Regions from separate parts of the Synechococcus sp. R6-5 genome, predicted to be linked through region 1. Evidence: predicted binding sites of a transcription regulator. Region 1 holds the regulator's gene; each other region holds the start of a gene.

Region 1 (5,925 bases):
CCTCTGCCACAAAAGACTGGCCGGAAGCGGGATCCCCAGAAGAGGAGATCAAAGGCCGCAAACTGGTGGCGATGCGCCAATCCGGCTTGGGGGGGATCACCGTCAAAGTGTAGGGTTCCCGCTCGCGACCGGGCACGTAGAGAAACAGCGCTGCCCCGTTGAAATAGGCGTGGGTCAAATCCAGATGGTTTGTGCGCACCGTCAGCTCATAGGCATAGACCCGGTAGCACACCTTCACGGCAGAACAGCCCGGCGGATCGATCTGCCAGGTGTTCTTGTCCACCTTCCGCCAGGCCAAAGGGATCCCTTGCTCAGTTGCCGCCTGAAACTCCTGCACATGACGGGCATACTCCCGCACCAAGTAGGATCCCGGCGTCCACACCGGCAGTCGCAGCCGCAAAGGCACCTCTGGATCCACCTCTTGGATCTGCAGTTCCACCTCCAGCAGGTGATTGGCCGGATCCGGCATCCGCACTGTGAAATGCTGGCGGCTCAGTTGAGAAGGTGCAGCAACGATAACCTCTGGGATCCCCATAGATAGATAGATAGAATGTTCCAACCCACTCCACTCTCTACCGCCAAGGGCCGACGCAACCCCCAGCGACAATGGCTCTTATCCTAACCCCTGCTTTCGGTTGGGGATCCCTTTCTGGGGCAAAAACGAGACTCAAAAATGTAGCACGTGCTACAAAGATGCCTGGGCAGAACCTTCTACTTTAGGGTAAATCTTGGTATCATCATCGATTCTGAAGTCAAGGGGTTGCAACCTAGCCTAATGCTTCTAGATTGATCTTAATAGGTTGATCTTAGGTATAAACTGACCTTAAAAGGTTGATGAGTATGGCGGTGGCCGTAGCGGAAAAATCTCTGATCACAGCCTTCAAGCAATTGGGAGGCCCTCACCATCCTCCGGTTATCGAAACGTTTGAGCGCGGGAAGACCATTTTTTTTCCAGGGGATCCGGCGGAGCGGGTTTACTTTTTGGTGAAGGGAGCCGTTAAGCTCTCGCGGGTCTACGAAATGGGGGAGGAAATCACCGTCGCCCTCCTACGCGAAAACAGCATCTTCGGCGTGCTCTCCTTTATCACGGGACAGCGCTCCGACCGCTTTTATCACTCGGTGGCTTTTACGCCTACTGAGTTGCTCTCTCTGCCGATCGAGCAGGTGGAGAAATCCCTACAGGAGAACGCCGAACTGGCCATGTTGCTGGTTAAAAGCCTGTCGTCTCGTATCTTGCAAACGGAGATGATGATCGAGACGCTGGCTCATCGCGACATGGGATCCCGTCTGGTCAGCTTTTTGTTGATTCTCTGTCGCGATTTCGGGGTGCCTGGCCCAGATGGGGTCACCATCGATCTCAAGCTGTCTCACCAGGCCATTGCCGAGGCCATTGGCTCAACCCGCGTCACCATTACCCGCCTGTTGGGAGAGCTGCGCAAGAAGAAGTACATCTCCATTCACAAGAAAAAGATCACCGTACACGACCCGATGCGGCTGAGCCATCGCTTTGCCTAGAAGGAAGAGGAGAACACTTCCTGAGCAGCACCTTGCCCAGGCAAACCCCGCTCGACGGCTAGTTGAAGCTCTGGCCGGCCTATGTTCAATCTACTGCTGCAGCCTTGAAGAATCTCTGTGCCCGAAGGACAGACTTAAAGTTTTCTGGAAGCTGACCGGATCCCGGGCAAGAATCTACTAGTCTATGGGGGGATCTGGCTTTGGCCAGAGCTATCTAGCCAATTGCTGAGGTGTAACTGTGGAAACGGCCATCGAGTGGATTACCGCCCATGAGATCCTCGACTCGCGAGGGCGTCCCACCCTAGAAGCCCTGGTGGGTCTAGCCAATGGAGCAACGGGCTTGGCGCAGGTTCCCAGCGGTGCCTCGACCGGTACCTTCGAGGCCCATGAGCTGCGGGACGGGGATCCCAAACGCTACGGCGGTAAGGGTGTGCTGAGGGCGGTGGAAAACATCCTTGGCCCCATCCAGTCGGAGCTGCAGGGAGAAGATGCCCTCAACCAAGCCCGTATTGACCAGTTGCTGATCGACCTGGACGGCACCCCCAACAAGTCCCGCCTGGGGGCCAACGCTATTTTGGCAGTTTCTCTGGCGACAGCCAAAGCGGCTGCGGAAGCAGTGGGCTTGCCTCTTTACAAATACCTGGGGGGGCCCTTTGCCAACCTGCTGCCGGTGCCGCTGATGAACGTGCTCAACGGCGGCGCCCACGCCGACAACAACGTCGATATTCAAGAATTTATGCTTGTGCCCATTGGAGCGGCCAGCTTTCGCGAGGCGCTGCGCTACGGGGCTGAGGTGTTTGCGGTACTAAAACAAGTGCTGCAGCAGAAGGGGCTGTCCACCGGTGTGGGGGATGAAGGGGGGTTTGCTCCTGATCTCGACTCCAATGCGGCGGCTTTGGATCTGCTGATGACGGCTATTGAACAGGCAGGCTACAAACCGGGAGCAGATATCGCCTTGGCCTTGGATGTGGCCGCCAACGAGCTGCTGCAGGATGGGCAATATCACTTTGAGGGCAAAGCCCACAGCGCGGCTGATATGGTGGCTTACTACCAGCAACTGCTGGCCAACTATCCCATCCTTTCCATTGAAGATGGGCTAGCGGAAGAAGACTGGGCCGGTTGGCAAGCCATGACCGCTCAACTGGGATCCCGGGTACAGCTGGTGGGAGATGACCTGTTTGTAACCAACCTGACCCGCCTGCAAAAGGGTATCGACAGCGCCGCCGCCAACGCCATTTTGATCAAGCCCAACCAAATCGGCACCCTGACGGAGACCGTCTCGGCCATCCAATTGGCAGTTCAAGCCGGCTTTCGCACCATCATCAGCCACCGCTCTGGCGAGACGGAAGACACCACCATTGCCGACTTGGCGGTGGCCACCCGTGCCGGGCAGATCAAAACCGGATCCCTCTGCCGCAGCGAGCGCATTGCCAAGTACAACCAACTGCTGCGCATCGAAGACGAGCTGGGGGAAGCGGCAGTTTATGCCGGTCGGGTGGGCCTGGGTCCTAGAGCTCGCTAACTTCCCGTTCCGTCCCAGGGGATCCCTAGCACCTGCACCAAAAAGGCCCAGCGGTCGGCAGCTTCCTCAATCAGCTTGCTGGTGGGCTTGCCGGCCCCGTGCCCTGCCTTGGTGTCGATGCGGATGAGGATGGGCTGGGATCCCCCCTGGGCTGCCTGCAGGGCAGCGGCAAACTTGAAGCTGTGGGCGGGCACCACCCGGTCGTCGTGATCTGCGGTGGTGATCAGGGTGGCGGGATAGGCAGTGCCGGGCTTGAGGTTGTGCAGAGGGGAATAGGCGTAGAGGGCCTTGAATTCCTCCGGGTTCTCCGGGGATCCGTACTCGGAGATCCAGGCCCAGCCGATGGTGAACTTATGAAAGCGCAGCATGTCCATCACCCCCACCGCCGGTAGAGCCGCCGCGAACAGATCCGGCCTTTGGGTCATGCAGGCCCCCACCAACAGGCCGCCATTGCTGCCACCGGAGATGGCCAACTGGGAGGGGTTGGTGTAGCCATGGGCAATCAGCCACTCGGCAGCGGCAATAAAGTCGTCGAACACCTTTTGCTTGTTGAGCTTGGTGCCCGCCTGGTGCCACTCTTCTCCGTACTCGCCGCCGCCGCGCAAACTTGGCTGGGCATAGACACCGCCCATTTCCAGCCAGGCCACCAGACCCACTGAAAAGCTGGGGGTAAGTGAGATGCCAAAGCCGCCGTAGCCATACAGCAGGGTGGGGTGATCCCCTGTCCGAGTCAGGCCACGGCGGTGGACGAGAAACATGGGGATGCGGGTGCCGTCTTTGCTGGTGTAAGACACCTGCTGCACCTCGTAGGCCTGGGGATTGAAATCCACCTGGGGCTGACGGAACAGGGTGCTGGTGCCGCTGGTGAAATCGTAGCGGTAGATGGTGGGCGGGGTGGTGAAGCTGGTGAAGGTGTAGAAGGTCTCGGTGTCGTAGCGCTTGCCGCCAAAGCCGCTGGCAGATCCCAGCCCGGGCAGCGGAATTTCCCCCAGGTAGCTACCGTCTAAAGCAAAGGTCTTGATCTGGGTGTGGGCGTCTTTGAGGTAGAAGGCCACAAACTGATTGTTGATCAAGCTAACCCCCTGCAGGGTCTCCTCCGCCTCGGGGATCACCTCCTGCACCTGGTCGGGCTGCTCCAAGTCAATCGCCACCAGTCGCCGCCGAGGAGCTTGGCAGTCCGTCAACAGCCAAAAGCGGGATCCGTCGTTGCCCACGAAGCTGTATTCGGCCTCAAACTCGCGGATGAGCTCTACTACAGGAGACTGGGGATCCCGCAAGTCTTTGTAGAAGATGAGGTTTTTGGGATCCGTGCCCCGCCAGACGGAGATGATGAGGTAATTCCCATCTTCAGTAACCCCGCCGGCAAAGCCCCACTCTTTTTGGTCGGGGCGGTGATAGACCAAAACATCTTCTGACTGGGAGGTGCCCAGGCGGTGGTAGTAGAGCTTCTGGAAGTAGTTGGCGCTTTCGTATTCGCTGCCGGGGGCTGGTTCGTCGTAGCGGCTGTAGAAAAATCCCTGCCCGTCCAGCGTCCAGCTCGCCCCGGAAAACTTGACCCAGCGGAGGTGATCCGGCAAATCCTCGCCGGTTTCGATGTCCCGCACCTTCCACTCTTGCCAATCGGAGCCGGAGCAGGAGAGGCCATAGGCCAGATACCGCCCATCACGGCTGATGGCAATGCCCGATAGAGCCACCGTACCGTCTTCGGAGAAGGTGTTGGGATCCAGCAAGACCCTGGCCTCAGCCTCCAGGCTTTCTTGGGTATAGAGAACACTTTGGTTTTGCAGGCCGTCGTTCTTGAAATAGAAGTAGCGGTTGCCCTCTTTGAAGGGCTGGCTGTATCTTTCGTAGTTCCACAACTGCGTCAGGCGCTCCAGCAGCCGTTGCCGTGCCGGGATTTGTCTCAGGTAGTCGAAGGTGAGTTGGTTTTGTGCTTCGATCCAGGCCCGCGTCTGCTCTGAGTCCAGATCCTCCAGCCAGCGGTAGGGATCCGGCACCGGCTGCCCGTGGTAGATGTCGACAACGGTGGGATCGGGATAGCTGGGGGGATAGTTGAGCATAAGACCTAATCGCTGGAGACCCATTCCACTATGGCAGAGGAGAAGCCAAAAACCCACTCTCCGGCCTTTGCCAGGCATGCTCGCTATAGTGGAAGCCGAGTTGCGGGATAGATTCTGTGTTGCAGGCTTCTCCTTTCTTCCAGGCCGGGCGGATGGGCGCCTATCCCCTGGGCTCAGGCTGCTATCACTTCTCGGTGTGGGCGCCCTTGGTTGAGCAGGTGGAGCTGAAGCTGCTCAGCCCTGTCCAACGTTGCTTTACTCTAGTGCGGGATGAGCAGGGCTATTGGCAGGGGGAGGTGGACGGGATCCCACCTGGGCCAGTGGACTACCTCTACCGCCTGCACACCCAGGCAGGGGTAGTGGAGCGACCAGACCCGGCCTCCCGCTGTCAACCGCATGGCGTTCATGGCCCCTCGCGGGTGGTGGATCCCCACTTCGACTGGCAGGATCAGGGGTGGAAGGGGATCCCCCTGTCTCAGTGGATCCTCTACGAGCTGCATGTAGGCACCTTTACCCTCGAGGGCACCTTTGCTGCTCTGATCCCTCGCCTGCCGGAATTGGTGGAGTTGGGGGTAAACGTGCTGGAGCTGATGCCGGTGGCCCAGTTTCCAGGAGAGCGCAACTGGGGCTACGACGGCGTCTACCCCTACGCGGTGCAGACCAGCTATGGAGGAGCGGCAGGCTTCAAAGCCCTAGTCAATGCCTGCCACCAACTGGGTTTGGCCGTCATCTTGGATGTGGTCTACAACCACCTGGGGCCGGAGGGGAACTACCTGCGGGATTTTGGCCCCTACTTCACCGACAAGTACCACACCCCTTGGGGGGATG
Region 2 (5,925 bases), on a different contig from region 1:
CAAACTTCCCAACCCCAGCAAAGCTCCAACCCCCAGCAGGACTTTCCCCCCTGTCCTCAAACCCAAAAGGATCCCCTGCCGAAGACGAGAGAAAACAGTCTCACCTATCTGACTTTTCATCTCGATTCCAAGTCCCACACCTCGATTTTGAGCTATTTCTCCCCTCCTACCCGTAACCACCTACACCAATGCCACCAAATACATTAGCAAGCCATAAAAGAGAGGGCCAGCCCTGACCCTCCCTTTTGATGCTCATTTGATGCTCAGTTCAGCAATGCTCCGATCCGGCAACCCCAGGTCAGACCGAGCACAACGGCTCAAGATTGCTCCGAATCGGTGGCAGCAGTAACGAAGTCGGGGTAGGCCACGTTGCCATGCTCGCCCACATCCAAACCGGCGATCTCTTCCTCGGCGCTGGTGCGCAGGCCGGTTACAGCCTTGAGGATAAAGAACAGGATCAAGCAGGTAATAAAGGGCCAGAGGAAGTAGGCCAGAGCGCCCACCACTTGTACCCCAAATTGGGCCCAGGTGACCTCTTCAGCATAGTTGGCATTGGCAAAGAAGGGGATCCCTGCTGCCAACACCCCCCAGATACCACAGGTGCCGTGTACCGAAATCGCGCCCACCGGGTCATCAATTTTCAGCACCGTATCCAGGATCACCACCGAAATCACCACCAGAATCCCGGCCACCGAGCCGATGATCAGAGCACCCAAAGGATGGACGCTATCGCAAGGGGCAGTGATCCCCACCAAGCCGGCCAGGACACCGTTGGCGGCAAAGGTCATATCCGGCTTGCCAAAATGAACCCAAGAGGTGAACATCGCCCCAATTGCTCCAGCCGAAGCTGCCAGCAGCGTATTCATGGCAATCCAGCCAATATCGACAGAGGCTGCAGTGGTGGAACCGGCATTAAACCCGATCCAGCCCAAGGCGAGGATAAACACCCCCAACATCCCCAGCGGCAGGTTGTGGCCGGGAATAGCCCGCGGCTCTCCATTGGGGCCGTACTTGCCAATGCGAGGGCCAAGCGCGATTGCACCTGCCAAGGCCGCAGCGCCCCCTACCAAATGCACCACCCCCGACCCGGCGTAGTCGATGTAGCCCAGATTTTCCAGCCAGCCGGCTGTGCCGCCGTTGTAGTCGCCGAACAGCCCGTTCCAGGCCCAACCCCCAGAGATGGGGTAGATTAGCCCAGAAATAACGATCGAGTAGATCAAGTAGGCCAAGAACTTGGTGCGCTCTGCCATCGCTCCGGAAACAATGGTGGCGGCGGTAGCGGCAAACACCATCTGGAAGACAAAGAAAGTAAAGGGCCAGCCATCTGCCTCGTAAGCCTGCTGCCAGCCAAAAGCAAACCAGTCAGTGCCGAAGAAGCCAGCACTTTTGCCGAACATGAGGCCAAACCCGATGAACCAGAAGGCGCAACAGCCCATGCAGAAGTCCATCAAGTTCTTCATCATGATGTTGGCGGCATTCTTGGCGCGGGTAAAGCCCGTCTCCACCATGGCGAACCCCGCCTGCATGAAGAACACCAAGGCCGCCGACACGATCGTCCAAACAACGTCAGCGTGTTTCTGAACTTCCTCGGCCTCTTGAGCAAAGGCAGTTCCCTGGCCGAATAGAAAAACCAGCGCAGCCATTAGAGCGGCAGTCAGACTCCACTTGGCCGGTCGCCAAAGCCACTGGGGCACCTGGCTCTTGAGCTTTTGGATCATTGTCGTACTCATGCTTTTCGACTCACCTAAAGTGACAGTACTTCTCGCAACACATTACCCGAAAAGTAGGGCAAGAACACCTCATCAGATATACAGCAAAAGAGACATGAAGCAAACTCACACGAGGCTCAGGCCGGGCAACCCAAACCCTGAACGTGATCCCTTCTCATAGGGCATCTTGGTTGAGCTCGCCAGTTCGGATGCGGATGGTTTTTTCGACGGGGCTGATGAAAATCTTGCCATCCCCGATTTCGCCGGTGCGAGCCGCTGCAATCAGCTTCTCCACCACCGTATCCACCAGGTCATCTTCGACCACGATCTCCACTTTCAGCTTTTGTAGGAACTCTACCGTGTACTCGGATCCCCGATAACGCTCGGTTTGTCCCTTTTGCCGGCCAAAACCCCGTACTTCACTTACGGTCATGCCGACAATTCCGGCATTGACCAAAGCAATTTTGACCTCATCCAACTTGAATGGCCGGATTACGGCCTCGATTTTTTTCATTTGCCTCCTGCACCCCGGACAATTCCGCTAATTTCTAACACTACTGACACCTGCAAATTGTAAAAACAGATACATTTTTATCTCCTACTGAAGATGCTTACCACTCTGGATTTGCTCCCGTCAAGACCGGAAGGCCAAGCTTAAGCTACCTTAACGGGAGGAAGTCCCCACTGGCGTCTCACCAGCATCTGTAAGCGGCTGAGGGCTGAGAGAGGCCAAGCTGGCTGTAATGAGCGCTACCGCAAGCCACCACAGCATTTGTACCTGTGGACGATACCAGATGGTATCCACCAAGCCGTGGACCATCATGCCGGTGCAAGCGGCCAAGCCCGCTGCCACCCACAGACCCTGGGGATCCCGCAAGTTGAGCAAAGTTTTCCAGCATCTCCAGCCGTGATCCCAGAGCACCAAGAGGAACCAGGCGAAAGTTAAAGATCCGATGAAGCCAGTCTCCACGGTGAGCTGCAGCGGCACTGAATAGGCTCCAAGGGCGCTGAAGTTGCCTCGTTGGTAGAGGGGATAGACGCGGTTAAAGGCAACATTACCGGGGCCGATCCCCAAGATGGGAAAGTCGCGGATCATGTCCAAGACCGCCGCCCAGACGTTGATCCGAAAGTTGTTGCTGGTGTCTAGCCGCCCCCAAAAAAGGCTCTGCACCCGCAGCCGCAGGGAGCGTACCGTCAGGATTCCGAGCAACAAAGCGGCCCCCCCTCCACTCAACAGAACCGGCAAGGCCCAACGCCGCCAACGAGCCGGCAAATCGATAGAGTGCCACTGCGCCAACAACACGGCCATCAGGGTGAGCATAGCCAGCCCCCCAATCCAGGCACCGCGACTGTAGGTGAGCAACAGGCAAATCAGGTTCACCGCCGTCGTAAACCCGGCCAGGAGTTTCGCTCCCCAACTGGGCCAAATCCAAGTGGCGGCCAGCCCCAGGGGAATGACCGGGATCAAGTAGCCCCCGTACAGATTTGGGTTGCGCAGATAGCTGTACACCCGCGTCAGACCCGCCAAACCCGACTCCGGATCCACCCAGGTGGCCAGTTCCGCTGCCCCATAAAAGTATTGCCGCAGGCCGTAGACCCCCATCACCAAGCTGACCAAAAGCAGGGATCCCACAATCCCATCTCGGAATTGGGGTTTGCGCAGCAGACGATGCAACAACAGATAACCAGCCAGGTAGAGAGTCAACTTCAGCCAGCCATCCCGTGCTGCGTAGGCAACCGGAGAGAGAATCGTTGCCAAGGTGGCAATTCCCCAGAAAAGGCCCAGGGGCAGATGCAGCGGCAGCCCAATCGGCATTTCCACCAAAGCGCACAGGCCCACCAGAGCAGCCATAGCCAGCAAAATCAGGCCCAGGATGCCGGTGGAGCTTTGTGCAGAGAAAATCCAGTAGAGCAGCACTAGCCCCAGGCCGATGCGGTCGGAAGTCTGCACCAATACGCTGCTTTTCCCCCAACTCTGCAGGGATCCCAATAGACGACCCAAAAGGCTTCCCTGCCACCAAGCCTTGATGGGAAAATCGCGCAGCAGAAAACCGTGCCACCGTTGCGTTGCTCGTTCCATAACCCTCCGGAGCCTGTTGGGCACAAGTTCATACGCCCCAAGTCACCTTCCGATTGCGTCGGTGGGACGAAGTTCCAGCTTATATCCCCAGAGGCAAAGAGACAACGAAGAAGAGCGCAACTTCTTATCGCGCCAGCCGGACAAAGTACCCCTCAACAAAAACAAAGAACCGGCTGACTCACAAGACTCTACAAGACAAAAGGCATCGAAGAGTTATCAAAGTTGGGTTTTCAATCTTAAGAACAAGTCTCTGTAAAAAGCAAAGAAGAACAGCAGGAAAAACTACAAAAAGCTCTATCTCAATCTTCAATCAAATGTTGGATTGCCGCAATCGAAGATCTCCTGATCTACCACAGACCGATTCTCAAAAGATTCTTCAGGCAACACAGGCTAGCACTTGACCTTGAGATCCTCTTTCACCTTCGGCATTAGGAGAAGGGATTTGATCGCCTAAGCGGGATCCAGACCAACCTTCCTTGGCTCTAACTGCGTTCTGGGAATTGGAGTTGGAATAGTGAATCTGAATACGAGTAGGACGGCCCAGACCCAGGGCGGATCCCATGCAACGGGCTAAGATTTGCACCTTAAACTCAAACTCGCCAATGCCATCCATAATCTTTAACCCTGCAGTCTCTGCTCCTAATTCAACTGTAGGAGAAGGTCTACGAAACCTCTTCAGTGGGAATACAGAACTTTTTGAGCTGCGGAGACTTCTGGATTATGAAAGTTATGTAAAGATGCCTTTGTTTTCGCCAGACAGGGCGAGTACTTGACCTATTCTTAAATAACTTGAGTCAAGCTAGGGGCGAGACTGGCTCCCTCCACCAAGCTGAGCAGGGATCCCAGCCAAACCGCTTAGACAAGGTGAGCTGGCTTACGCAAAATGAAGTATGGGGAAAATACGGATGAGGTGGGAAGGGGTGAGGATGAATGTCGAGACAAAGATCCGAGATAAAGATCATCTTGGGCTTGGGCTGTGGGATCTGTCTGGGAGCGCTCTCTGCTGAGGCCAGTACTCTCCAGGTGCAGGTGAGCCCTCCCGATCCCCTTTTGGGGTACACCGTTTCTGTGCAAATCACAGCCGCACCGGAAACTTTGCTTGGGGATTGGCCTAGGGTCAGCCTAATCCATCCCGATGGCACACAAGCCCACTACCCAGCTTTCCAGATAGCGGCCAACCGTTGGCGGGCGTTGATCCCCACTACCCCTTTGGATGCTCCTGGAGCTCGCCAGATTCAGATCCAAGGGTTTATCCAAGATGCCATCCCACCTCCCTTGCAACTGTCTTTGCAACCGCGAGAGTTCCCCGTTCAAAGGATTCGCCTACCGGCGGGGGCCAGCGTCTGGGCCACAGAGGTGGAATGGACTAAGGTAGAGGCTTTTCGGCAGCACATCAGCCCGGAGAAGTACTGGCAAGGGTATTTTCACCGTCCAGCCCAAGGCCCGGTTACCACTGCGTTTGGGGTGCGCCGCTACTACAACGGCCAGTTTGCGGAAGATTATTATCATCGCGGTATTGACTATGCAGGCCCTGTGGGGGCAGTGGTGGTGGCTCCCGCAGCCGGTTGGGTTAGGCTGGTGGGCTACGAATCGGAAGGCTTTCGCGTTCACGGGAATACCATCGGCATCGATCACGGCCAAGGAGTGACCAGCTTGTTGCTGCATTTGAGCCGCATCGATGTGCGAGAGGGAGAGTGGGTGGAAGCCGGCCAGCCGGTTGGGGCCATTGGGGCTACGGGAACGGCTACGGGGCCCCACTTGCATTGGGGGCTATTTGTCCACAACCATTCGGTGGATCCCGTGCCATGGCTGCATTTGGCTATTGAGTAGATTGTGAATAAATGGAGATCTCCGCTGGGAGATTGGGGATCAATCGGTCGAAGCGTGCCCGTTTACCTGTACTGGGGGGATGATACCTATCGCCTGATGCAGGCGGTACAGCAGTTGCGGGATCAAGTGCTGGATCCCCACTGGGCAGCTTTTAACTACGATCGCCTGCCGCCGGAATCCACGGTTGCCGGGCTCAACCAAGCCATGACCCCGCCGCTGGGATCCACCGCCCGCTTGGTTTGGCTGGAAGAGACGACGCTCACCCACCATTGCTCGGAAGATCTGTGGGAAGAAGTGGAGCGCACA
Region 3 (5,925 bases), on a different contig from region 1:
ATGCGAGGGGATCCGGGGGGGCGGGCTGCTTTTCGGATTGTTGGGGTAACGCCGGAAGTCGAAATGCGGGAGGTGGCGCCGGGCCTATACGAAACCCAGCAGCAGTTGCCCTTCAACATGCAGCCGGTCAACAACGGCATCATCGAGGTGATTTTGCAAAGAGGGGGCCAAAAGACCACCCAAACCAGCCCCTCGCCCATTACCATCGCCCCTTAGCTAGGATCCCCGAGAAGGCTAAACTGCTGCCTCAAAGGGATCGGCGCTGCGCTGGATCTGGGTAGAGAGCTTGGGGATTACCTGCAGGTTGAACTGTTGCTCGAAGACTTTTTTCTTCTCGTTTAAGCTCCACAACTCTAGGGCACAGTCGTCCTTGGGATGCCTGGGATCCAAAATCAACTCCATGCGGCGGGGGCCTTCTCCCAGGAGCTGAAAACGGCAGTGCAGGGCTTGAATGGCCTGCAGGCGGCGGCGATCCAAAGCACAGGCTATGCGCAGCAGGGGGCTCAGTTCCAGCACCACTTGGCGATCCCGCTCGTCGCTGAGGCGCTGGAAGTTCTCGTGCTTCTTCTTGGGGGGCGACTTGCGGTGGTAGCGGGCCAAGTTGGCGATCACCTCCACCTCTTCTTCGTTGAAGCCCAAGAGTTCTCCATGGCGGATCAGGTAGTAGGAGTGCTTGTGGTGGGCGGCATGGCTGATGAAGTGGCCGCAGTTGTGCAGCATGGCCGCCGCCCAGAGAAGAGCCCGCTCCCGGGATCCCCAGCCATGCAGGATGCCGCGGGTTTGATCGAAAAGGCTGAGGGCAAACTCGGCCACCCGCTCGGCATAGGGGATCTCCACCTGGTATTTTTCCGCCAACTTGAGGACGCTGCGCCGCCGCACCGAGCTGTGGTAGCGCAGCCGATCCTCAATCAGCCCTTGGCCGATCATCCAGTCCACGATCAGCCCTTCCCGCAGAGCCCGTTCGCAAAACTGGATCCGCTCCACCCCCAGCAGGGTCATCACTTCTTCCAAGATGACCGCCCCGGCTAGGATGATCTCCCCCCGCCTTTCCCCCAGGCCGGGCAGCTTTTGCCGTTCGGCCACCGTGAGGGAGCGCAGCTCTTTGATGTAGCCGCGCAGGGCTTCCAGGCTGAACTCATACCCCTGCAGGCGATGGGGGAGAGCGCCCAACCGACGGCGGGCATCCAACTGGGCCAGGCACTCGACGGTGCCAGAGGTGCCCACCAAAGGCAGGGATCCCTGTTGTTGTGAAGAGGCAAGGATCCGCTTCATCTGCTCGATGGGGGATTCCAGCATGCCGCGGATGTGCTGGCGCAGGGCTTGCAGTTCGGCAGAAGTGGGCGGGTCGTGGTGCAAAAAAGCCTGGGTCAGACGCACTGCCCCTACCTTGACGCTGCGCAGAAACTCCGGCTCTTGGCCATTGCCCAAGATCAGCTCGGTGGAGCCACCGCCGATATCCACCACCGCGTGCAGCCGGTTGTGGAACTCCATCGCCGAGAGCACCCCCAGGTAGATGCGGCGGGCCTCTTCCTGCCCCGAGATTAACTCCACCCGCAGGCCCAGCTCCCGTTCAATCCGCTTCAAAAACTCCAGCCCATTGGGGGCCTCGCGCACAGCACTGGTAGCCACGGCAACAATATCCTGCACCTGAAAGCTCTCAGCAATGCGGCAAAACCGCTCCAGAGCCGTCCGGGCCCGCTCCATGGCTGCAGGCGTGAGGGCGCCCGTCTGGTTGCAAAACTCCCCCAGCCGGACGGTGGCTTTTTCGCGGGAGATGAGGGTGAAGCTAGGGATACGGGGATTGATGCGCACCACCACCATGTGGAGAGAGTTGCTGCCCACATCGATGGCCGCCAGAACGGGGGCCGCCCAAGATTCAGAACGAGAAGCCGGGCCGGTTTCGGAAACTGGGGGAGCAGAGGCGACAGAGCGTTCCGTGAAGTCGGTGGGCGAAGAGATCATGGCTCGGGTAAGGGGGTCAACCCCTTTAGGATACTGTGTACTTTCCCCCCTTGTTCCGGGCCGAGTCGTGAGGTGAGGTTCGCGGTTGACTCGGCAAACAGGGGAATGGACTCAGCTTGGGATCCCTGCCGTTCTCGCCCCAGCCTAAGATAGAGACACGGATATCCATTTCTTCACTGTTCTTTCTTTGTTGTCGAAGCAGGTTCCGATGTCTCAGCCAGCCGAATCACCTCAGAAGGCCAACAGCACCCTCAAACTGCTGCGCACTCACGAGTCTCCCAAACTGGAGCGCATCCGCCACACCACTTCCCATGTCCTGGCTATGGCGGTGCAAAAGCTGTTTCCCAAGGCCCAGGTGACCATCGGCCCCACAACCGACTACGGCTTCTACTACGATTTTGACCATCCCGAGCCCTTCACGCCGGAAGATCTGGATCGCATCAAAAAAGAGATGCAGGCAATCATCAAAAAGGGCCTGCCGGTGATCCGCGAGGAGGTGAGCCGGGAAGAAGCCAGGCGCAGAATCGAAGCCCTCGGAGAACCCTACAAGCTGGAGATCTTAGACAGCATTCCCGAAGGGGAGGTCATCAGCATTTACCACTTGGGGAATGAATGGTGGGATCTCTGTGCTGGCCCCCACGTGGAAAACACCCGAGATCTCAACCCCAGAGCCTTTGATTTGCTCAGTGTGGCCGGCGCTTATTGGCGGGGGGATGAAACCAAGCCGCAGCTCCAACGCATCTACGGCACCGCCTGGGAGACCCCAGAGGAGCTGAAAGAATACAAACGGCGGCTGGAAGAAGCCAAACGGCGGGATCACCGCAAGCTGGGCAAAGAACTGGGCCTATTTTTGTTTTCGGATGAGGTGGGGCCGGGGCTGCCTCTCTGGACACCCAAGGGCACCATTCTGCGCTCGGTGCTGGAGGATTTTCTCAAGCAGGAGCAGCTCAAGCGGGGCTACCTGCCGGTGGTTACCCCTCATATTGCCCGTGTGGACTTGTTCAAGATCTCCGGCCACTGGCAAAAGTATCGGGAAGATATGTTTCCCATGATGTCGGAGAATGAGCAGGCGCGTGCGGCTGAACAGGGCTTTGTCATGAAGCCGATGAATTGTCCTTTTCACATCCAAATCTACAAATCCGAGCTGAGATCCTACCGCGATTTGCCCCTACGATATGCCGAGTTCGGCACCGTTTATCGCTACGAGCAATCGGGGGAATTGGGAGGTCTGACGCGAGTGCGTGGCTTCACGGTGGACGATGCCCATTTGTTTGTTCGCCCCGATCAATTGGAGGAGGAGTTTCTCAAGGTTGTCGATCTCATTTTGGTGGTTTTCGATAAGCTCAAGCTCAAGGATTTTCGCGCCCGCCTCAGCTTCCGGGATCCCAAGTCGGACAAATATCTGGGATCCCCCGAAGATTGGGACAAAGCCGAAAATGCCATCCGTCGCGCTGTGGAGAAGTTGTCGATGCCCCACTTTGAAGGGATCGGAGAGGCAGCCTTCTATGGGCCGAAGCTGGATTTTATTTTCCGCGACGCGCTGGATCGGGAGTGGCAACTGGGCACGGTTCAGGTGGACTACCAAAACCCACAGCGCTTTGATCTGCAATACGTAGCTGAGGATGGATCCCGGCAGCGTCCGGTGATGATTCACCGTGCTCCCTTTGGCTCGCTGGAACGACTCATCGGCATTCTCATCGAAGAATACGCTGGGGATTTTCCCTTCTGGCTGGCCCCGGAACAGGTGCGCATTTTGCCCGTTTCCGATCAGTATTTGGGCTATGCCACCCAAGTGCGGGATCAACTGCGAGAACACGGGATCCGCGTCCACATCGATGCCGACAGCGATCGTTTGCCCAAAAAAATCCGCAATGCCGAGAAGGCCCGGATCCCTTTTATGTTGATCGTGGGGGAACAGGAACAAGCGGCAGGAACGGTGAGCGTGCGCCAGCGCCATCGGCAGGAGCTGGGATCCCTGACGGTGGCAGATTTCCTAGCCCAGCTACAGGCACTTGACTAGCTTGGGCATTCGGGATCCCTGGCTTGCGGCAACTGGGTTTTCAGAACTTGAGGATCCCAGGTTCTGAGGATCTCAAGAAAGAGCTTGAGTTTCCCTTTCTCAAGGGAAGCCAAGGGGGCTAATTGAAAAATCAGGATTTGGCCGACAACCCACCATGTTCTCTAGGGATTTTCTGGAGAGGATCCTGCAACGCTTTAGGAGCTGACGGCTAAATCGATCTGTCGCCGAATGGATTGGCCGTTACTTTGGTGAATTGATTGATAGTTACTTTGAATTGCAGTGAAATAGCCTGTCGATCTAAGCTCCTCATCTCCCGCTCTGCGATTGTAGATAACAGCACTATGAATTGTAGCTTTTACTACAGTATTAGCTTCTCTATTGGAGATAGGCTTTTGTGCATTCAAAGTCTGACCGCAGAGTGATGACTCAAGGATAGGATCCCATGCCCAAAACGCTGTTTAAAGTTGACCTGACTAAGCCAATGGATCAACAGGATCTACCGGGTCACAACCGCTGGCATCCTGATATTCCCGCTGTGGTTTCTGTAAACCCTGGCGAGGTATTCCGAATTGAGTGTAAAGACTGGACGGATGGGCAAATCAAAAACAACGATGATCCTTCCGACATTGAGCAGGTTGACCTAAGCGTTGTCCATGTTTTGAGTGGGCCTATTTGGGTTAACGGCGCCCAGCCTGGAGATATCCTGGTTGTCGATCTGTTAGACATTGGGCCACTGCCGGGAGACGAGTGGGGGTTTACAGGTATTTTTGCCAAAGAAAATGGAGGGGGATTCCTCACCGATCATTTTCCCAACGCGGCCAAAGCCATCTGGGATTTTCAAGGCATTTACACCACTTCCAGACACATTCCCCATGTGCGCTTTGCCGGCATCATTCACCCCGGCCTCATTGGCTGTGCCCCATCTCACGAGTTGCTGGCGGCTTGGAATAAGCGGGAAGCTGAGCTGGTCGCTTCGGCTCCCGATTTGCGCACTTACGGCGCGGGGCTATCCGGCAATCAGCCTGTGCTGGCCGCCTTGCCCAATCCCAAGAACGCAATTTTGGGAACTTTGCCCAAGTCAGAGTATGAGCGGGTTGCTGCTGAAGCGGCTCGGACGGTGCCCCCGCGAGAGCACGGCGGTAATTGCGATATTAAAAACCTGTCTAAAGGAACACGGATCTACTTCCCGGTTTACGTGGAGGGTGCCAAGCTGTCGATGGGAGATATTCACTTCTCGCAAGGGGATGGGGAGATCTCTTTTTGTGGCGCTATTGAGATGTCGGGCTACATCGATCTCCACGTCGATCTAATCAAGGGTGGTGTTGAGAAGTACAGATTGGTTAACCCCATTTTTAAGCCCGGCCCTGTTGAGCCACGTTACTCGGAATACCTTGTGTTTGAGGGCATTTCTGTGGACGAGCTTACAGGTAAGCAGCATTATATGGATGTTCACATTGCCTATCGACGCGCCTGCTTAAATGCCATCGAATATCTGAAAAAATTCGGCTTTACGGGAGAACAAGCTTATCTGCTGCTCAGTTCTGCACCGGTGGAGGGCAGAGTGAGTGGGATCGTCGATATTCCCAATGCTTGCTGTACGGTGGCTGTTCCTACGCAAATCTTCGACATAGATATTCTCCCTAGGTGAATGTTATCCGATGCCTCGTTCAAGGGGGTGGAATAGGAAGATGCCGCTGTATGAGTTTAAGTGTCAAACCTGTGGGGAGTTTGAGGTATGGCGGCCCTTATCTCAATATCGAGATCCGGCCTATTGTCCTTCTTGCAATCAGGAAGGGAAACGTCTCATTTCAGTTCCCATGGTTCAGCTTTCCAGCTCTTTGCCTATTTCAAAGGGGGGAAGAGAACCCAAACTGATCAAGCGTGAACAGCACTCAAATTCTGATCCAAACTCGCCAAAATATCGCTCCCAATCCTGTGGGCGA
Region 4 (5,776 bases), on a different contig from region 1:
GTGCTATTTCCTCGGAAAAAAACGGGATCCCATCAGGGATCCCGCTGCAGAATCGGCCACACCGCTTAGGCGTCGAAGTAAAGGGCGAACTCGTAGGGGTGAGGCCGCAGATTGATGGGGTTGATCTCGTTGTCGATCTTGTACTCGATGTAGGTCTGGATCAGATCCTCAGTAAAGACACCGCCCTCTAGCAAGAAGGCATGATCCTTCTGCAAGCTTTCCAGAGCATCCAGCAGGGATCCGGGTGTGGAAGGGATCTTGGCCAGCTCTTCCGGCTCCAGATCGTAGATATCTTTGTCCAGAGGCTCGCCGGGGTGGATCTTATTCTTGATCCCGTCCAGGCCAGCCATCAACATGGCCGAGAAGGCGATGTAGGGATTGCAGGTGGCATCCGGGCAGCGGAACTCCAGACGCTTGGCCTTGGGATTGTTGCCGGTCACGGGAATGCGAATGGCAGCGGAACGGTTGCCCTGGGAGTAAGCCAGGTTCACCGGCGCCTCAAAACCGGGCACCAAGCGCTTGTAGGAGTTGGTGGTGGGGTTGGTGAAGGCCAGGATCGCCGGGGCATGCTTGAGCAGGCCACCGATGTAGTAGAGAGCTGTCTCGCTCAGGTTGGCATAGGTGCCTTCGCTGTAGAACAGGGGCTGGCCATCCTTCCAGAGGGACTGGTGGGTGTGCATGCCAGTGCCGTTGTCGTTAAATAGGGGCTTGGGCATGAAGGTGACGGTTTTGCCGTGCTTGCGGGCCACGTTCCGGATCACGTATTTGTAAACCATCATGTAGTCGGCAGCCGTGATCAGATCGGCAAAGCGATAGCCCAACTCCCCTTGCCCGCCGGTAGCCACCTCGTGGTGATGCTTCTCGATGGGCACTCCCAACTTGCCCATGGTCAGCAGCATCTCGGTGCGGATGTTTTGATGGGCATCGGTGGGCGGGGCCGGGAAATAGCCCTCTTTGTAGCGAGGCTTGTAGCCCAGGTTGCCACCTTTCTCCTCGCGGCCCGAGTTCCAGCGACCTTCGATGGAATCCACGAAGTAGTAGGCCGAGTTTTGGGTTTGGTCGAAGCGAACATCCTCAAAAATGAAAAACTCCGCCTCCGGCCCGAAGTAAGCCGTATCGGCAATGCCCGTCGATTGCAGATAGGCAACGGCACGGGCGGCAAGGCTGCGGGGACAACGGCTATAGGGCTGGCCGGTGCGCGGCTCAACAATGCTGCAAGTTATGCTGAGGGTGGGCACCTCCAGAAAGGGATCGATCCAAGCCGTTTTGGGATCCGGCACCATGTACATGTCCGACTCGTTGATCGCTTTCCAGCCCCGGATACTGGATCCGTCAAAGGGAAGCCCCTCGGTGAAGGTTTCTTCCTTGATCATCGAGGTGTGGAAGGAAACATGCTGCCAGGTGCCAAAGATATCCACAAACTTGAGATCCACTATCTGGACGTTGTTGTCCTGGATCATCTGAAGCACTTCTTGGGGCGTGGATGCCATTACTCTCTCCTGATTGGGTTGCGGTTAAGACTGGGGGAACTGTGGCTGAAACAAATGGGATCCCAGCAGGTGATCCCCACGCTTCGACCCAGACAGGCCAAAAACGCTCACTCATCCTAGAAAGGCCAACACGGGTATTTTGTAGTTTCTGATACAAAATTCATTTGAGCTCCGCTTTCTGACCAAGACCAAATTGCTGGCCATCTCAGACACCTCTTTTCCTTCTGGCTTGGGTCAACCGGGATTGGGTGTTGGGGATCCAGAACTTGAGCAATGGCCGCCACCCTGCCAACCTCTGGGCAGAAATAACCGGATGGGGCGGGCAAAACCCTGCCCCGGTTGCCTGAGGCGAGCGAAAATTAGGATCAGCAGGCCCCCAGCTCGACCGGTTCGCCAAGGGGTGTTAAGCTAAAGCGTAGTCATTATGAGTTTGGCTTTTATTCCCATTGCAGAAGGAGAGACATCGGATGACAGAGCAAAGTCGGGTTGAGAATGTGGTGATTATCGGCTCCGGCCCTGCTGGGTTTACAGCAGCCATTTACGCTGGGCGTGCCAACCTGAAGCCGGTTGTGTTTGAGGGGTTCCAGGCGGGCGGGATCCCGGGCGGGCAACTGATGACCACCACCGAGGTGGAGAACTTTCCGGGCTTTCCCGAAGGCATCACCGGCCCCCAACTGATGAAGAACATGCGGGCTCAAGCGCAGCGGTGGGGGGCAGAACTTTACACCGAAGATGTCACCTTTGTGGATTTAAGCCAGCGGCCCTTTGTCGTCCGTTCTGACGAGCGGGAATTGCGCACCCACAGCCTGATCATCGCCACCGGGGCCACAGCCAAGCGCCTACACCTGCCGGGGGAGGAGACCTACTGGAACCGGGGCATGTCAGCTTGTGCTGTCTGCGATGGGGCTATGCCCATGTTCAGAGGGGTGGAATTGGTGGTGATCGGCGGCGGCGATACTGCCTGTGAGGAGGCCACCTACCTGACCAAGTTTGGATCCCACGTGCACATGCTGGTGCGCAGCGACAAAATGCGGGCCAGCAAGGCCATGCAGGATCGTGTTCTCAACAACCCCAAGATCACTGTGCACTGGAACACCGAGGCGGTGGAAGTGATGGGCGACGGCCTGCGCCTGACCGGGGTGAAAGTGCGGAACAACCAAACCGGCGAAATACGCGAGATGTCAGTGGGTGGCCTATTTTATGCCATTGGCCACAAGCCCAACACCGACTTGTTCAAAGGACAACTGGAACTGGATGAAATCGGCTACATCGTCACCCGCCCGGGATCCGTGGCCACCAGTGTGGAGGGGGTGTTTGCCGCCGGCGACGTGCAGGATCACGAGTTTCGTCAGGCGATTACCGCTGCCGGCACTGGCTGTATGGCGGCCATGTTGGCAGAGCGCTGGCTCTCGGAACACGGCTTGGCCCAGGAGTATCACGTCCTTCCCCAAAGCCATCCTGAACCCAGCCCTGCTGCGACTTCTGCGGCAGAGTCTGCTAGGGATCCTGCTGTTGAGGAGGCCAGCTTTGAGGAGAATGGACAGGATGACTTAGACTTCAGCAAGACTTGCCATGAGGGGAGCTATGCCCTGCGGCGACTCTACCACGAAAGCGATCGCCTGCTCATGGTCAAGTACACCGCCCCCACCTGTGCCCCTTGTCATGCCCTCAAGCCGATCTTGAACAAGATCATCGATGAGTTCTCGGACAAGCTGCACGTGGTGGAGATCGATATTGAGAAAGATCCGGAGATTGCAGAGGCAGGGGGGGTGGCGGGCACCCCGACGGTGCAATTTTTCAAAAACAAGACGCTGGTGGCCCAGTTGGTGGGCGTTAAGCCCAAGTCCCAATATCGAGAGGTGATCCAGGCCAATTTGTGTGAGGAAAAATCCCCCTAAGGATGTTTTCCTCTCCAACCTCTGGCCCCTCTCCCCAAGGGAGAAGGGAGCTGGGCGCAGAAAACGGTTTCCCAACCGAGGCTCAGCTAGTCCGAAAAGGCACCGTGGTAGGCGGCCTGCATGGCTGCCAAAGACACCACCAGTAAGGGATCCTCTTCTGCCGTCCTTAAGAGCAGGGGATCCGCAGGGGATCCCACCTCTCCCAAAAGCTGCCACTGGCCGGCAAGCTGCGCTTCTAAGTAGGCTTCCCAAGCAGAGCGCTGGGCCGGATCCACAGAAACCAGGATGCGGCTGGATCCCTCGCCAAACAGGGCCTGATCCCAGCGCAAGGATCCAGGAGCCAGGGAGAGGGTTGCGCCGCGGCCTCCGCTCAAGCAGGCTTCTGCCAAAGCCACAGCCAATCCCCCCTCGCTGCAGTCGTGGGCAGAGCGCACCCAGCCCTGGCGGATTCCATGGCGACAGGCAGCTTGCACCCGCTTTTCCAATTCCAGATCCACTGGCGCGGGCCGGCCCGTAACTTGCTGGTGGATGACCGCCAAATACTCGCTGCCCCCCAAGCTGGTGAGGGCCTGGGATCCCAGGAGGTAAATGAGATCCCCTTCTTGCTGCCACCCCTGGCCACAGATGCATTTCAAGTCGGGAATAAGACCCACCATGCCAACGACAGGGGTAGGGTAGATAGCCTGCGATCCCTGGGGGGTGAGGGTCTCGTTGTAGAGAGAAACGTTTCCCCCCGTTACCGGCGTACCGAGGGCACGGCAGGCATCTCCAATCCCCCGACAGGCCAGGGCCAGCTGCCAGTACACCACCGGGTTTTCGGGATTGCCAAAGTTAAGGTTATCGGTAACAGCTAGGGGATCGGCCCCCACACAGGTGAGGTTGCGGGCAGCTTCCGCCACGGCTGCCTTGGCCCCCTCGTAGGGATCCAAATACACCCAGCGGCCATTGCCATCCAGGGTAGCAGCGATGGCCTTGCGGGAAGCTCGCAGGGGCGGCACCTCGCCCACGCCAAACTTTTGGGAACGGATGCGGATAACCGCCGCATCTCCCTGGCCCGGCCAAAGGACGGTGTTGTTTTGCACCTGGTGGTCGTATTGGCGATAGATCCAGGCTTTGCTGGCCAGGGTGGGGCTGGCCAAAAGCTGCAGCAGCACCTCTTTCCATGCCAGCGTTGCCTGAGCGAGGTGGATCCCCTGGCAATCACAAGGGGGTAGAGTGGCGGGATCCCATTGCCACGCTGCCTGCACGTAGGCTGGCGGCTCTGGCAACACCGGACGGACATAGACGGGGGTGTCTTCGGCCAAAGCCCGCACCGGCACCTGCACCACGCAGGATCCCTGGTGCCAGATCTCCACCAGCGGCTCGGCAATGACTTCCCCGGCCACACTAGCTTGCAAACCCCAGCGGTGGAAGATCTCCATCACCTCCGCCTCGCGGCCTTTTTGCACCACCAGCAGCATCCGCTCCTGGGATTCCGAGAGCAGGTATTCCCAGGCAGCCATGCCGCTTTCCCGCGCCGGCACTCGATCCAGATCCAGCCGGATGCCTACCCCTCCCTTGGCGGCCATTTCCGAAGTGGAGCAGGTGAGGCCAGCCGCCCCCATGTCTTGGGCCGCCACCACGGCTCCCGTGGCAAAAGCTTCTAGACAGGCCTCGATGAGACATTTGCCCAGGAAGGGATCCCCCACCTGCACTGCCGGCCGATCCTGCTGCGCATCCTCCTTGAGCTCGGCGCTGGCAAAGCTGGCGCCGCGGATGCCATCCCGCCCGGTGGTGGCGCCCACGTACAAGACCGGGTTCCCCACCCCCCGCGCTGCCGATTTCACCACTGCCGGCGTCTCCAGCAGCCCCAGGGCCATGACGTTGACCAAGGGATTGCCGCTGTAGCAGGGATCCACCGCCACTTCTCCCCCCACTGTGGGTACCCCGACACAGTTGCCGTAGTGGGCAATGCCCTCCACCACCCTGGCCATCAAGCGGCGGTTGCGGGGATCGGTTAGCGGCCCAAAGCGCAGCGAGTTAAGCAGGGCAATGGGACGGGCGCCCAGGGTAAAGATATCCCGCAGGATCCCTCCCACGCCGGTAGCTGCCCCCTGGAAGGGCTCCACTGCCGAAGGATGGTTGTGGGACTCGATCTTAAACGCCAGCCAATCCCCCTCCCCCAGATCCACTACGCCGGCATTTTCCCCCGGCCCCACCACTACCCGCTCGCCCGTGGTGGGAAAGTTTTTCAGCAGAGGGCGGGAGTTTTTGTAGCAGCAGTGCTCTGACCACATCACCCCAAACATGGCCAGCTCGTTGGGGTTGGGATCCCGGCCCAGCTGCTGCTGGATCTGTTGATATTCCGCCGGGGAAAGGCCGTGGGCTTTTAAGTCTTCGAGAGTATAG

The links. Region 1 encodes NtcA, which controls nitrogen genes in cyanobacteria. Its sites were predicted from a motif close to GTANCNNNNGNTAC; they were not measured.
Region 2: the regulator NtcA is predicted to act here: its motif matches at 2,283-2,296, upstream of NW818_RS04800 (P-II family nitrogen regulator).
Region 3: the regulator NtcA is predicted to act here: its motif matches at 4,331-4,344, upstream of fmdA (formamidase).
Region 4: the regulator NtcA is predicted to act here: its motif matches at 1,632-1,645, upstream of glnA (type I glutamate--ammonia ligase).

The regions. Positions count from the first base shown of each region.
Region 1 covers NZ_JANSHV010000079.1:2,696-8,620, reverse strand. Annotated here, with positions in the region: gene NW818_RS04885 (M61 family metallopeptidase) at 1-559, opposite strand, end outside; gene ntcA (global nitrogen regulator NtcA) at 841-1,515, shown strand; gene eno (phosphopyruvate hydratase) at 1,754-3,037, shown strand; gene NW818_RS04870 (prolyl oligopeptidase family serine peptidase) at 3,034-5,097, opposite strand; gene treZ (malto-oligosyltrehalose trehalohydrolase) at 5,214-5,925, shown strand, end outside.
Region 2 covers NZ_JANSHV010000078.1:8,753-14,677, forward strand. Annotated here, with positions in the region: gene NW818_RS04790 (ammonium transporter) at 1-3, opposite strand, end outside; gene NW818_RS04795 (ammonium transporter) at 318-1,730, opposite strand; gene NW818_RS04800 (P-II family nitrogen regulator) at 1,885-2,223, opposite strand; gene NW818_RS04805 (IctB family putative bicarbonate transporter) at 2,374-3,789, opposite strand; gene NW818_RS04810 (M23 family metallopeptidase) at 4,720-5,619, shown strand; gene holA (DNA polymerase III subunit delta) at 5,674-5,925, shown strand, end outside.
Region 3 covers NZ_JANSHV010000237.1:2,730-8,654, forward strand. Annotated here, with positions in the region: gene NW818_RS11890 (S-layer homology domain-containing protein) at 1-216, shown strand, start outside; gene NW818_RS11895 (HD domain-containing protein) at 235-1,962, opposite strand; gene thrS (threonine--tRNA ligase) at 2,171-3,982, shown strand; gene fmdA (formamidase) at 4,425-5,630, shown strand; gene NW818_RS11910 (FmdB family zinc ribbon protein) at 5,671-5,925, shown strand, end outside.
Region 4 covers NZ_JANSHV010000038.1:35-5,810, reverse strand. Annotated here, with positions in the region: gene glnA (type I glutamate--ammonia ligase) at 66-1,490, opposite strand; gene trxB (thioredoxin-disulfide reductase) at 1,958-3,388, shown strand; gene purL (phosphoribosylformylglycinamidine synthase subunit PurL) at 3,475-5,776, opposite strand, start outside.